DNA from 2 places in the Methylobacterium sp. 275MFSha3.1 genome. Region 1 is predicted to be linked to the other one. Evidence: predicted binding sites of a transcription regulator. Region 1 holds the regulator's gene; the other holds the start of a gene.
What was found. The regulator LexA, encoded in region 1, represses DNA repair genes until DNA is damaged. The targets are predictions, from matches to a motif close to TGTTCNNNNTGTGTTCNG.
Positions count from the first base shown of each region.

Region 2: recA (recombinase RecA) is a predicted target of LexA. The motif match lies at 3,004-3,021, and genes of this name have one in related genera.

Region 1 is NZ_FNWP01000010.1:81,020-88,473, reverse strand. Features, by position in the region: gene gltX (glutamate--tRNA ligase) at 1-192, opposite strand, end outside; gene BLW78_RS13785 (ComEC/Rec2 family competence protein) at 386-2,701, shown strand; gene lexA (transcriptional repressor LexA) at 2,695-3,423, opposite strand; gene BLW78_RS13775 (hypothetical protein) at 3,674-4,123, shown strand; gene BLW78_RS13770 (hypothetical protein) at 4,142-4,357, opposite strand; gene fae (formaldehyde-activating enzyme) at 4,688-5,227, shown strand; gene BLW78_RS13760 (hypothetical protein) at 5,267-5,731, opposite strand; gene BLW78_RS13755 (error-prone DNA polymerase) at 5,799-7,454, opposite strand, start outside.
Region 2 is NZ_FNWP01000014.1:172,469-179,922, reverse strand. Features, by position in the region: gene rplB (50S ribosomal protein L2) at 1-229, shown strand, start outside; gene rpsS (30S ribosomal protein S19) at 235-513, shown strand; gene rplV (50S ribosomal protein L22) at 515-901, shown strand; gene rpsC (30S ribosomal protein S3) at 912-1,658, shown strand; gene rplP (50S ribosomal protein L16) at 1,670-2,083, shown strand; gene rpmC (50S ribosomal protein L29) at 2,096-2,311, shown strand; gene rpsQ (30S ribosomal protein S17) at 2,333-2,596, shown strand; gene recA (recombinase RecA) at 3,083-4,174, shown strand; gene BLW78_RS18170 (hybrid sensor histidine kinase/response regulator) at 4,298-7,093, opposite strand; gene flhB (flagellar biosynthesis protein FlhB) at 7,273-7,454, opposite strand, start outside.

The DNA of each region.
Region 1 (7,454 bases):
GGAGAGGCCGTCGAGGATCGCGTCGATCGCCCCCTTGGTGGAGCGCTCGCGGTCGGTGTCCTCGATGCGCAGCAGCATCTTGCCGCCGGTGTGGCGGGCGTAGAGCCAGTTGAACAAGGCCGTGCGGGCCCCGCCGATATGCAGGTAACCCGTGGGCGAGGGGGCGAAGCGCGTGACGACGGCTGAGGACATCGGTCCGGTATGTTCCGGGGCTGGTCGCGGACGGGGCGCGACGGACGGCGAAGGGGCGGCGGAGCGGCGAGGGGCTCGACAGGGCGCCCGTAGCACGAAGAACCCGCTGTAGCACGGGCCGGTGGATGCGTTAAGAATCGCCCGCAGAATCGCCCGGCCCCGACGACAGGTCGCGCGGAGCGGGGCGGCGGCGATGCGGCGGATCGGCGCGAGGCGGGCGGACGGCGCGGTCGCGCTGATCGGCCCGCGCGCCCGAGCCCTTCCCGCCGCCCTCCTGGCTGCCCTCCCGGCGCTCCGCGACTGGGTCGTCGCCGGCCTCGCCCGCGAGGCCGAGCAGCGCCGGCTGTTCCCCTGGCTGGCGGTGGCCTTCGGCGGCGGGATCCTGGTCTACTTCGCGGCGGCCGACGGCGCGCCGAGCCTCGCCGCCCCCCTGATCGCGGCCGGCCTCGCGCTGGCGCCGGTCCCCGTCCTCGGCGCGCGGCCGGCGGCCCTGGCGGCGGCGCTCGCGGTGGCGGCCGCGTTCCTCGGCTTCGCGGCGGCGACCTGGCGGGTCTCGCAGGTCGCCGCACCGATCCTCACCCGCACCACGATCGGCCCGCTCGTCGGAACGGTCGAGGCCCTGGACGAGCGCGAGGTCGGCGCCCGGCTGGTGATCCGGGTGGAGAGCTTCGCCGGCCTCGCGCCGGAGGCGCGGCCCGCCCGGGTCCGGGTCTCGTTCCGGAAGACGCCGATCCCGCGTCCCGGGGACGGCGTCGCCGCCACGGCCCGGCTGCTGCCGCCCCCGGAGGCGGCCCGGCCCGGCGGCTACGACTTCGCCCGGGACGCCTATTTCCAGGGGATCGGCGCGGTGGGCTCGCTGATCGGCACCGTCACCGTCCGGGAACCGTCCGGGCCGCCGCCGCTGGGCCTGCGGCTCGCCGCTGCGCTCGACGCGGCGCGCAACGGACTCACGCGCCGGATCGCGGAGGCCGCCGGCGGCCAGGCGGGCGCGGTGGCGGCGGCCCTGGTGACGGGCAAGCGCGGCCTCATCGGGCCGGCCACCAACGACGCGCTCCGCGCCGCCGGCATCTACCACGTGGTGTCGATCTCGGGCCTCCACATGGTGCTGGCCGCCGGCGTGGTGTTCTGGCTGGTGCGGGCGCTCCTCGCCGCGGTGCCGCTCTGCGCGCTCCTCTGGCCGATCAAGAAGATCGCGGCCGGCTTCGCCATGGTCGGCGTCACCGCCTACTGCGCCTTCTCGGGCTGGGACATCGCGGCCGAGCGCTCGCTGATCATGACCCTGATCATGCTCGGCGCGATCCTGGTGGACCGGCCGGCCCTGTCGATGCGCAACCTCGCCCTCTCGGCGCTGATCGCGCTCGCCCGCGAGCCGGAGGGCCTGCTCGGCCCGAGCTTCCAGATGTCCTTCGGCGCCGTGGCCGGGCTGATCGCCTGCGCGCGGCTGATCGACGGGCGGCTGCTCGTGCGCCCGGGGGCCGGGCGGATCGGGCGGCTCGTCGGGACCGGCCTGTCGGCGATCACCGGGACCCTGGCCACGACCCTGGTGGCGCAGGTCGCGACGGCCCCCTTCGCCACCTACCACTTCCAGACGGTCCAGCCCTTCGGCCTCGTCGGCAACGCCCTGACCCTGCCGCTCGTCTCCCTGGTGGTGATGCCCGCCGCGGTGATCGGCTGCCTCGCCTATCCCTTCGCCCTCGACCGGCCGGTCTGGTGGCTGATGGGGCAGGCGGTGGCCGGGATGCTGGCGATCTCGGACTGGATCGCCGGGTTCGAGCGGGCGGTCCTGGTGCTGCCGGCCTTCGGCGCCGGGGCGCTGGCCCTGCTGACCGCCGGCCTGCTGCTGGGGACGCTGCCGGCCTCGCGCCTGCGCTGGCTCGCCGTGCCGCCGGTCCTGCTCGGGCTCGTCCTCGCGGCCCGGCCCGACCGCTACGACCTCTACGTCGACCGGCAGGGCGCCGGGGCCGCGGTGCGGGGCCCGGACGGGCAGCTCGCGGCCCTCGGCAGCCCTTCGGGCTTCGTCCTCGAGCAGTGGCTGAAGGCGGACGGCGACGGGCGGCGGTCCGCGGCGCTGATCGTCCGGTCGGGCAGCGGGCGCTGCGACCGGCTCGGCTGCACCGCCCGGCTGCCGGACGGGCGGGCGGTCGCCCTGGTCCGGGACCGGCGGGCCTTCCCGGAGGATTGCGCCCGCGCCGCGGTGCTGATCACGGGCCTCGCGGCGCCGCCCACCTGCACGGGGCCGCTGGTGATCGACCGGCGCGTCCTCGCCGCCCGCGGGGCCGTGGCCCTCCGGACCGACGGCGACGGCTTCGCCGCGCGCTACGCCCGGGACGACGGCCGCGCCGTGCCCTGGCGGCCGGCCGCGGGGCGCGGGCCGGGACCTCCGTCGCCGGTCACCGCGGAGCCGGGCGACCGCCCCGCGGAGAACGGGATCGCCGCGACGCCGGAGGCCGACGCCGCGCCGGGCGGAGACCTCGCCCCCGGCGACGCGCCGGCCGAGCCGCTTCAGTAGCGGCGGACGAGGCTCACGAGGCGGCCCTGGATCCGGACCCGGTCGGGCCCGAGCACGCGGGTCTCGTAGGCCGGGTTGGCGGCCTCGAGGGCGATCGACGAGCCGCGGCGGCGCAGGCGCTTGAGCGTCGCCTCCTCGTCGTCGATCAGCGCCACGATGATGTCGCCGGTATTGGCCGTCTCCTGCTTGCGGATGACCACGAGGTCGCCGTCCAGGATGCCCGCCTCGACCATCGAGTCGCCGCGCACCTCGAGGGCGTAGTGCTCGCCGCCGGCCACGAAGTCCGGCGACAGGGTGATGGCGTGGCTCTGGTTCTGGATCGCCGAGACGGGCGTACCGGCCGCGATCCGGCCCATGACCGGGATCGAGATGGCGCGGCCGGACTCGTCGATCATCCGCGTGCTCGCCGGGGCCGGCGGCTGCTTGGACTTACCGCCCTCGACCACGCTCGGCGTGAAGCGGCGCGGCTCGGCGGGGGCCTGAGTCGCCGGAGCGGCCTGGGTCAGGCTCTCGGGGATGCGGATCACCTCGATGGCGCGGGCCCGATTTGGGAGGCGCCGGAGGAAGCCGCGCTCCTCGAGCGCCGTGATCAGCCGGTGGATGCCGGATTTCGACTTGAGATCGAGGGCATCCTTCATCTCGTCGAACGACGGCGGGACACCGCATTCCTGCATCCGGCTCTGGATGAATCGCAGGAGGTCCAGCTGCTTGCGCGTGAGCATCGACGGGGGACTCGCGGCTTGGCGGACCGCCACGTGACGGTCTCCGAAACAAATCACGAACAGGTTAAACGTTCCGCAAGTGTTCCGCAAGAGCGGCACCGCTCGGCCCGGCGCGCCGCGGGCGCGCCCGCGGGAGAAGGTCGAGAAACGCATTGACGGCGCAAGCGGAGCCGTTTCAATGCATCGCGGCGCCCCGCCGGGAAGGCGGCGGATCCGGGGTGCGGGCTGGGACCCTCTTGGAATGACGAGGATGCGACGACCCGCAGCTCTGCTGCCCCTCGGCCTCGCCGCCCTCGGCCTCGCCGGCTGCACCACCGGATTCTCCTACATCTCGCGGAACTACGTGGCGCTCACTCCCCAGGTCGTCACGATCGGCTGCAAGGAGCCCTACGAGGTCTACGACAACCGGCAGCTGCGCCGGATGCTGATCGTGTCCAACGCCCTGCGCGAGTATACCGGCTGCAACCTGAGCGAGGTCCGGATCGATCCGGAGCCGGGCGCCACCCGGGTGAAGCGCTTCCGCACCGCCGCCCGGGCCTATCTCGACGAGACCGTGCGCGAGGATTGCCGGATCACTGGCGAGACCGTGTTCGATCCGCTGAAGACCGAGTTCGCCTACGCCTGCGACGCGCCGATCGAGAAGCGCGGCACCGTGGTCCCCCGCCTGCCGGGCCGCAATCCGGGCCTCGGCGTGCGCTGACCGGCCGGCGGCGCGCCCTCAGGCGCCCGGCTTCGGGAACGTCCGCTCCGCGGCGTCGCCGGCGGCGGCCAGCAGGGCGCGGGCGAAGGCCCGGGCCTCCGTCCGGTCGAGCACGATCGCGGCGGTGACCGGCGCACCGCCGAGGTCGGCGAGGGCGAGTTCCAGGCGCACCCCGTCGGGCACGGCGCTCGCCTGAAGGCTCCAGCCGGAGCCCCGGTCCGTGCTCTCCGCCATCGTGTTCCTCCCGCATGCCCGGCACGGCGCCGCGCGCCCACCGGAACGGCCAGGCCCGGGACCGCTCCCGGAGCCACGCTCCGGTCTTCCCTGCCTCGCCTGTCCGCGTTCCTCAAGGCCACAGGCCGCGCGGGGGTGGAGATGCGCGCCGTCGCGGATGCCGGCGGCCGCATCGCGGCGATACGGGGCGGCACGGGGCGGCACGGGGCTGCGCCCGCGCCGCGGCGCGGGCGAGGGCAGGGGCGGCCGGGATGGGGGCCGGCCTCGGGGCGATTGACGCGAGGCCGCCGATGATGTCTCCCGCGGGCTCCGATCAGGTGGAGTTCGAACATGCAAGAGATCTGGTTCCGCACGGGCGAGGCCACGGTGCTGGCGGCCGAGGGCCAGTACACCGACGCCATGCCGGAGGTGCTGATCGGCTCGGTGCGCGGCCCGGTCGGTCAGGCCTTCGCGTCGATGATGGGGCAGGTCCAAGGCCACACGCGGATGTTCGTGGTGCGCGACCTCAACCAGCTCGTGCGCCCGGCCACGATGATGACCACCAAGGTCACGATCCACACGGCCGAGTATGCCGAGCTCCTCGGCGGCGTGGTCCAGGCCGCCACCGGCGACGCGATCGTGGACTGCATCATCGAGGGCATCCTGCCGAAGGACGGGCTCGACGAGCTGTGCATGATCATCATGATCTGGCTCGATCAGCGCTGCGCCGAGGACGACAACCTCGACCAGAAGGACCTCTACCGGACCAACTACGAGGCCACGAAACTCGCCATCGCCCGCGCCCTCAAGGGCGAGCCCACGGTCGACGAGCTGATCGCCAACCGGAAGACCGTGAAGCACTACGCGCTCGACGGCGTGATCGAGTACTGAGCGGGCCCGCGTCGCGCATCCTGCCGGCTCAGGTCCGCCTCAGCCCGGCGGGATGCGCCCCACCGAGCAGAGGGTCCGCATCGCGCTGCTGCCCGGGTCGGTGTAGCAGGACGCCGACCAGCCGTTCTGCTGGATGAACGACTTGCGCCGCTCCGCCAGCGCGGTCCGGTAGGCGGTGGCGATGATCGGCTCGACGGTCGCGGCCGGTTGGCCGACGAGGATCTCGGAGGCCACCGACAGGTCGCGGAAGAAGGTCGCCGAGGGACTCGGCTCGGCGGAGGTCGCCTGCACGATCGGCTCGGCCCGGCAGGTCACGTCGAACTTGATCGGGCCGGCCACGCGGATGTCGATGCTGGGGCCGGCGCGCTTGCTGACCCGGCCGCCGATCGCGTCGGCGATCTGGCGGGTGAGGTCGTCGCAGCTGTCGGCCCGGGCGGCCTCCGCCAGGAGGGGCAGGGCCGCGCAGGCGGCGAGGAGGAGGCGCGGGACGGCGAAGCTCGACATCGCCGCACTCTACGCGCCGCGCGGGGCCTGTCGAGGGGCTGGTCGAGGGCCGCTCGAAGTGCCGGCCTCAGTGGAAATCCCGGCTGGGGAACACGCGCCGGTCCGGGGGCACGCCGAAATCCGTGTTCTCGGGCGGCAGCTTCATGCCGGCCTCGCGCAGGTCGCGCAGGGCGGCGGTGAGGTCGCGAAACCCCTCCGCCACGAGGTGGACCACCCCGTCCGCCCGCTGGATCCGGCCGCGCACGGCGAGGAACCGCGCCTGCATGGCGATCCGGCGATTCGCCTCGAACACGGTCTTCCAGACGATCACGTTGGCGATACCGGTCTCGTCCTCCAGCGTCAGGAAGACCACGCCCTTGGCGGTGCCGGGCCGCTGGCGGATCAGCACGAGCCCCGCCACCGTGACCCGCGCCCCCTGGGGCAGCGCCGGATCGAGATGGGCCCGGGCCGGGATCGCGCCGATCCGGGCGAGCCGCCCCCGGAAGAACGCGACCGGGTGCCCCTGGAGCGACAGGCCGGTGGCGGCGTAATCCTCGGCCACGGCCTCGGACGGGGCCAGGGGCTGAAGGTCCACCGCCGGCTCGTGCCGGAACAGGCCGTCATCGGCGTGCCACGCGAAGAGCGGCAGGGGTGCGTCGAGGAGATGGGCGCGGCGCTCGCTCGCATCGGCCTTGGCGGCCTTGCGGGATGACGTCCCCTCCAGGGTGCGGACCATCCACAGGGCGGCGCGCCGGTCGAGGCCGAGCGAGCGGAACGCGTCCGCCTCGGCCAGCCGCTCCAGGGCGTTGCGGGGCAGGGCGAGGGACGCCTGCAGCCCCTCGATGCTGGCGTAGCCGTTGGCGCGCAGCCGCACGAGCCGGCGCATCGCGGCCTCGGGCAGGCCGCGCACGACGCGCAGACCGATCCGCACGGCGTGCAGCGCCGGATCCCCGGCCGGCTCCAGGGTGCAGTCCCAGTCGCTGGCGTTGACGCAGACGCCCCGCACCTCGACCCCGTGGGCCCGGGCGTCGCGCACCAGCTGGGCCGGCTGGTAGAAGCCCATGGGCTGGGCGTTGAGGATCGCGGCCAGGAAGACGTCGGGGTGCCGGCACTTCATCCAGGCCGAGGCGTAGACGAGGAGCGCGAAGCTCGCCGCGTGGCTCTCCGGGAAGCCGTAGGTCGAGAAGCCCCGGATCTGCGCGAAGCAGCGCTCGGCGAAGTCCTGCGGGTAGCCCCGGCGGGTCATGCCGCCCACGAACTTGTCCGCGAAGCCGCCGATCGACCCGACGTGGCGGAAGGTCGCCATCGCCCGGCGCAGCCCGTCGGCCTCGGCCGGGGTGAAGCCCGCCGCCGTGATGGCGATCTGCATGGCGTGCTCCTGGAACAGCGGCACGCCGTAGGTCTTCTGCAGGACCTCCTTCAGCTCGTCCGCCGGGCCGTGATCCGGGTGCGGGGCCGGGTACTCGACCGGGTCGATCCCGGAGCGTCGCCGCAGGTAGGGATGGACCATGTCGCCCTGGATCGGGCCGGGGCGCACGATCGCGACCTGCACTACGAGGTCGTAGAACTCCCTGGGCTTAAGGCGCGGCAGCATCGACATCTGCGCCCGGCTCTCGACCTGGAACACGCCGACGGAATCGGCCTTCGTCAGCATCGCGTAGGTCGCGGGATCGTCCTGCGGCAGGTCGGCCAGCGTCTCGTAGAAGGTGCCGTGATCCTTCTCCAAGAAATCGAGGCCGCGCTT
Region 2 (7,454 bases), on a different contig from region 1:
CATTTCGCTCGGCAAGGCCGGGCGCAACCGTTGGCTCGGCAAGCGCCCGCACAACCGCGGTGTGGCGATGAACCCGGTCGACCATCCGCACGGCGGCGGCGAGGGTCGCACCTCGGGCGGCCGCAACCCGGTCACGCCCTGGGGCGTGCCCACCAAGGGGAAGAAGACCCGGTCCAACAAGCGGACCGACGTGTTCATCCTGTCCAGCCGCCACAACCGCAAGAAGTAATCGCTATGGCACGCTCTCTCTGGAAGGGGCCGTTCGTCGACGGCTACCTCTTCAAGAAGGCCGAGGCGGCGCGGGGCTCCTCGCGCTCCGAGGTCATCAAGATCTGGAGCCGCCGCTCCACGATCCTCCCGCAGTTCGTCGGGCTCACCTTCGGTGTGCACAACGGGCAGAAGCACATCCCGGTCTACGTCACCGAGGAGATGGTCGGGCACAAGTTCGGCGAGTTCTCGCCGACCCGCACCTTCCCGGGCCACGCGGCCGACAAGAAGGCGAAGAGGCGCTGAGATGGGCAAGCAAGCCACCCCCCGCGCGCTCCCCGAGAACGAGGCGAAGGCCGTCGCGCGCATGCTGCGCGTCAGCCCGCAGAAGCTCAACCTCGTGGCGCAGATGATCCGCGGCAAGAAGGTCGACACGGCGCTCGCCGAGTTGCAGTTCTCGCGCAAGCGGATCTCGACCGAGGTCAAGAAGTGCCTCGAGAGCGCCATCGCCAACGCCGAGAACAACCACGACCTGGACGTCGACGACCTCGTCGTGTCCCAGGCCTTCGTGGGCAAGGCGCTGGTTCTCAAGCGTTTCCACGCCCGCGCCCGCGGCCGCGGCGCGCGCATCCTGAAGCCCTTCTCGAACCTCACCATCGTGGTTCGCGAAGTCCGCCAAGCCGAAGCGGCTTGAGGAGGATCTGATGGGTCAGAAAGTCAACCCGATCGGTCTCCGGCTCGGCATCAACCGGACCTGGGATTCCCGCTGGTTCGCCAACAAGGGCGACTACGCGAAGCTCATGCACGAGGACGTCGCGATCCGCGCCGCCCTCATGAAGCAGCTCAAGCAGGCGGCGGTCTCCAAGATCGTCATCGAGCGCCCGCACCGGAAGTGCCGGGTCACCATTCACTCGGGTCGTCCGGGCGTGGTGATCGGCAAGAAGGGCGCGGACATCGAGAAGCTGCGCAAGCTCGTCGGCACGATGACGAAGGCCGACGTGACCATCAACATCGTCGAGGTGCGCAAGCCCGAGATCGACGCCACCCTGGTGGCCGACTCGATCGCCCAGCAGCTCGAGCGCCGCGTCGCCTTCCGGCGCGCCATGAAGCGGGCCGTGCAGTCGGCCATGCGTCTGGGCGCCGAGGGCATCCGGATCAACTGCTCGGGCCGTCTCGGCGGCGCCGAGATCGCCCGCCAGGAATGGTACCGCGAGGGCCGCGTCCCGCTGCACACGCTGCGCGCCGACGTCGACTACGGCACCGCCACGGCGTTCACGACCTACGGGACCTGCGGCATCAAGGTGTGGGTGTTCAAGGGCGAGATCCTCGAGCACGACCCGATGGCCCAGGACAAGAAGGCCCAGGAAGAGGGCGGCCGCTCTGGCGGACGCCGTGAGCGCGATGGCGAGGGCGGCCGCGAGCGCGGACGCCGCGAGCGCGAGCACGCGTAAGGTAGGAAGCCATGCTGCAACCGAAAAAGACCCGCTTCCGCAAGCAGTTCAAGGGCCGCATCCACGGTGCGGCCAAGGGCGGCTTCGAGCTGAACTTCGGCCAGTTCGGCCTGAAGGCGGTGGAGCCCGAGCGCGTCACCGCCCGCCAGATCGAGGCGGCCCGCCGCGCGATCACCCGCGAGATGAAGCGCCAGGGCCGCGTCTGGATCCGGGTGTTCCCGGACGTCCCGGTGTCGTCGAAGCCGACCGAGGTCCGCATGGGCTCCGGTAAGGGCGCCCCGGATTACTGGGCGGCCCGGGTCCATCCCGGCCGGATCATGTTCGAGGTCGACGGCGTTGCCGAGAACATCGCCAAGGAGGCGCTCCGCCTCGGCGCCGCGAAGCTCCCGATCCGCACGCGGGTCGTCCAGCGCATCGCCGACTGAACGGAGGATATCGTGAAGTCGACCCAGAGACTGTCTGATCTGAAGGCGCTGTCGCCGGATCAGCTGAATGACGAGCTGATCAACCTCAAGAAGGAGCAGTTCAACCTGCGCTTCCAGGGGGCCACCGGCCAGCTCGAGAACGTCGCCCGCGTCCGCGAGGTCCGTCGCGACATCGCCCGTGTCCGGACTCTGCAGCGTTCCAAGACGCTGCAGCAGGCCAAGGGCTGAGGCGGGTTTTAGGAGACAACCATGCCGAAGCGCATCCTGCAGGGCACCGTCGTCAGCGACAAGGGTGAGAAGACCATCGTGGTGAAGGTGGAGCGCCGCTTCACGCACCCGGTGATGAAGAAGACCGTGCGGCGGTCGAAGAACTACCACGCGCACGACGAGGGCAACGTCGCCAAGGTCGGGCAGACGGTGTTCATCGAGGAGTGCCGTCCGTTCTCCAAGACCAAGACCTGGAAGCTGGTCGAGGGCGAGGCCGTCCAGGCCGAGGCCGGCGAGGCCGCCTGATCCTGGGGTCCCGGCGGCTGCGGTCTCCGCGTCCGCCAGATTCCCGCCCGCGGCGTCGCGGGATGGTGCCTCCTCTGGGGTGACCATCCCGGGGATGCCCGACGACCGGTACGACGAACGCCCGGACGCAATTCGACTCGCGAGAGCCGGATTCGTGCCGGGCGTCGTCGTTTTCGGCCGCATGTCTGGCGGTTGGGTCCCGGTCGCCGGCGGGCCGAGCCCGCTGCGGGACCGCGGGAGGCGTCGCCATTGCGGCTGGCGGTCGTCCCGTCCGGCGCGTTGTGTCGGCGTTCGTACGGGTCCTCGCGGGCGATTACCGGATTGGATTGCTGTCGCGGGGCATCCGGGGCTTGAGCCGGGATTTCGTGACTTGCGTCCAGCAAAACGGCGTTCCGGCCTTGCTGGCTGAGAACAAAACGGGTACATGAAGGCGGTGGCGACGCGCGTTGTGAACTGCGTCCAACCCCTTCATAAGGAGCCCGCCAGATGGCCCAGCCCGCATTGAAAGTGGTCGACATGCCCCCGGTGGACAAGGACAAGTCCAAGGCCATTGACGCTGCCCTGGCTCAGATCGAGCGCGCCTTCGGCAAGGGCTCGATCATGCGGCTCGGCAAGAACGACAAGGTCCAGGAGGTCGAGACCGTCTCGACCGGCTCGCTGGGCCTCGACATCGCGCTCGGCGTCGGCGGCCTGCCGCGCGGCCGGGTGATCGAGATCTACGGTCCCGAATCGTCCGGCAAGACGACGCTGGCGCTCCACACGATCGCGGAGGCCCAGAAGAAGGGCGGCGTCTGCGCCTTCGTGGACGCCGAGCACGCCCTCGACCCGGTCTACGCCCGCAAGCTCGGCGTGAACCTCGACGACCTGCTGATCTCCCAGCCCGACACGGGCGAGCAGGCGCTCGAGATCACCGACACGCTCGTGCGCTCCGGCGCCATCGACGTGCTGGTGGTCGATTCGGTGGCCGCGCTGACCCCGCGGGCCGAGATCGAGGGCGAGATGGGCGAGAGCCAGCCCGGCCTCCAGGCCCGCCTGATGAGCCAGGCCCTGCGCAAGCTGACCGGCTCGATCTCGCGCTCGAACTGCATGGTCATCTTCATCAACCAGATCCGGATGAAGATCGGCGTCATGTACGGCAGCCCCGAGACGACCACGGGCGGCAACGCCCTCAAGTTCTACGCCTCGGTGCGCCTCGACATCCGCCGCATCTCGACGCTCAAGGACCGCGATGAGGCGATCGGCAACCAGGTCCGCGTCAAGGTGGTGAAGAACAAGGTCGCCCCGCCCTTCAAGCAGGTCGAGTTCGACATCATGTTCGGCGAGGGCGTGTCGAAGGTCGGCGAGCTGATCGACCTCGGCGTGAAGGCCGGGATCGTCGAGAAGTCGGGCGCCTGGTTCTCGTACAACAGCCAGCGCCTCGGCCAGGGCCGCGAGAACTCGAAGGGCTTCCTGCGCGACAATCCGAAGATCGCGGCCGAGATCGAGGGCTCGATCCGGCAGAATTCCGGTCTGGTCGCCGAGAAGATCTTGGAGAACGCCGCCCCGACGGCGGACGATCTCGACGAGGGCGAGGCGTAGGTCGCGCCGCCGCGGGCCGGCGACGGCGCGCGGCGGACCTTGCGACGTTCGAAGATGCGCGGCCCCGGAGTCTCTCCGGGGCCGCTCTTCGTTGAGCGACGGTGACCGGACGCGACGGGCCGGTCAGTCCGCCATCGTCTTCTTCACGGTCTCGACGAGCTGCTTCAGGCTGAAGGGCTTGGGCAGGAAGTTGAAGGTCTCACCCTCGGGCAGGTTCTTGCGGAACGCGTCCTCGGCGTAGCCGGACACGAAGATCACCTTCAGGTCGGGCTGATGCTTGCGCACCTCCCGCAGGAGCGTCGGGCCGTCCATCTCGGGCATGACCACGTCGGAGACGACGAGATCGATGGTCTGCGCGCCCTCGCGGACGATCGCCAGGGCCTCGAGGCCCGAGGCCGCCTCCAGCACCGTGTAGCCGCGGGCCGAGAGCGCCCGGCTGTTGACCGCCCGCACCGGGTCCTCGTCCTCGACGAGCAGGATGGTCCCCTGCCCCGTATGATCGGCGGCGGGCTTGCGCGGCGCCGGCTTGTCGACCTTGGCGGGCGGCGTCTCCCCCTTCGGCACAGCAGCGTCGCCGCCCGCGGCCGGCGCGGTGACCGGCTTGGCGTCCGACCCGGAATCGGGATGGGCGGTGGTGGAAGCCGGCGCGAGCGGCTCCGCGCGCGGCAGTGCCGGCTCGGCCGCCGCGACCGGCACCTCCTCGGGCTCCGCCACGGGCACGTGACGCGGCAGGTAGATGCGGAAGGCCGTGCCCTCCCCGACCTTCGACTGCACGTCGATGGTGCCGCCGGACTGCTTGACAATGCCGAACACCGTCGAGAGCCCGAGGCCGGTGCCCTTGCCGATCTCCTTGGTGGTGAAGAACGGCTCGAAGATCTTCTCCATCAGCTCGGGCGGGATGCCCTGGCCGGTATCGCGCACCTCGATCAGCACGTGGTCGCCCGCCGGCGCCCCACCGCGCCCCTCCGCCCCGGCGGCCGCCCCCGGATCGGAGACGTTCTCGGTGCGGATCATCAGCTTGCCGCCCTCCGGCATGGCGTCGCGGGCGTTGACCGCCAGATTGACGATCACCTGTTCGAACTGGTTGACGTCGGCCTTCACGGGCCAGACCTCGCGGCCGTGCTTCAGCTCCAGCGCGACGCGCTCGCCGAGCAGCCGCTTGAGGAGGAGGGTCAGCTCGGAGAGCGCCTCCCCGACATTCATCACCTCCGGGCGCAGCGTCTGCCGGCGGGAGAACGCCAGGAGCTGGCGGACGAGGCCCGCCGCCCGGTTGGCGTTCTGCTTGATCTGCATGATGTCCTGGAAGGCCGGGTCGGTCGGCCGGTGGCTCGCGAGCAGCAGGTCCGAGTAGCCGATGATCGCCTGCAGGACGTTGTTGAAGTCGTGCGCGATGCCGCCGGCGAGCTGGCCGACCGCGTTCATCTTCTGGGCCTGGGCGACCTGCTGCTCCAGCTGGCGCTGCGCCGTCGTGTCGAGGGCGTAGAGGATCACCCGCTCGGCCTCGTCGGTCTGCTGGCCGGCATCGCCGCCGTCGGCCGGGCTGAGCCAGACCCGGGCCGAGCGGCCGCCGGGCCCGTTGAGCTGGACCTCGATCGGCTCCGGGTCGGTCCGCCCGCTCGCGGCGCGGGCGAGCCCGGCCTCCAGGGCGGTCCGGTCGGCCACCGAGTCGGCGACGTTGGGCTCGACCCGCGGCACGCCCTCCCCGTCCGGGGCGCCGTCGTCGGCCTGCCGCGGGACCGTGCCGAACAGGCGCGTGAACGAGGCGTTGGCGCGGGCGATCCGGCCGCCGCTGTCGAGGGTCGCGATGGCGATCGGCGAGTTGTTGAGGAAGCGGGCCAGCCGGACCTCGGCGGCGCGCTGCGGCTCGTCGGTCTCGGCCCCGGCGGAGCGGTTGATCACGAAGGTCCGCGACGAGCCGGGCTTGCCGTCCTTGCCGAAGGCGACCCGGTGGTAGAGCCGGACCGGCAGGGTGTGACCGTTGCGGCGGCGCAGGTCGAGGTCGAAGCGGTCGGTGCGGACCTCGCCCGGCAGGCCGGCCGTGCGCACCAGCACGTCCGCCTCCGGGGCGATCTCGGTGAGGTGCGGGCCGCCGGGGCCGACGCTGGCGAGGTCGTAGCCGAGCCAGGCCGCCAGGGTCGCGTTCATGTAGACGATGGCGCCCGCCGGATCGATCGACAGGAAGCCCGCCGGGGCGTGGTCGAGGTAGTCGATGGCGTGCTGGAGTTCCTGGAAGACGTTCTCCTGCCGCTCCCGCTCGGCGGTGATGTCGGCCACCGTCCAGAGGGAGGCCGCCCGGCGCGGGCGCGCGAGGGGCCGCACCGAGACCCGGTACCAGCCGAAGCCGCGCTCGCCGGCCGTTGGGCCGAGGGGCGGCGACATCCGCACCTCCTCGGTGTGGGCCCGGGCGTCGCGCGAGGCCTGCGACAGGCGGTAGACCGCCTCGGAGACCTCCGGCGAGCCGACGAGGATGCGCTCCACCGGCACGAGGTTGGAGAAGGTGTCGCCGCTGGCGATCCGCAGATAGGCCTCGTTGGCGTAGATCAGCCGGCCGCCGTCCTCGACGACCAGCTGGCCGTCCGGCGAGGCGTCGACGATGCCCTTGGTGATGTCGTCCCGGGCGGCGCTGCCGCTGAGCTGGAGCGCCCCGATGGCGAGGGCGAACAGGAAGAACACGCCCGCCATGGCCAGCAGGGCAAGCAGCCAGACGATCAGCGACTGGGCCTGCTCGTTGGCCACGAAGGACAGGCCGATGGCCGCGCCGACCAGCAGGCCGGCGAGCACGAGGAGCAGGCCGACCCGGCCCGGCTGTTCCGAGCGGTCGATCGAGCCCGTTCCCAGCAGGGACGAGGCCTGCGCGACCGGGGGACCCGAATTCTGCGGGCCCGCGGCGGGCGCCGGAGGTCCAGTGACGTCGGCCATCGGCTTCATTCCAGAACAGTCACCCGGTTAGTCCGCCGGCCATATCAGGACATGCGGGGCGCGGCATCAGTCTCGTCGCGCCAAGCCTTGACACAGCCTCGCGAAAAAAGGTGGAGGAAGCGTGGCTTTCGCCCCACCGGGCGTTCGGCGAGACGGCGCCGCGCGCGGATCGCGCGGGGCTACGCCGCCCGTCTCCGCAGGCGCAGCACGAACCCGATGACCTCCGCCACCGCGCGGTAGTGCTCGGCCGGGATCTCCCGGTCGATCTCCACGGTGGCGTGGAGCGCCCGGGCGAGCGGCGGGTTCTCGATCACCGCGACGCCGTGCTCGGCCGCCACCGCGCGGATGCGCAGGGCGAGCG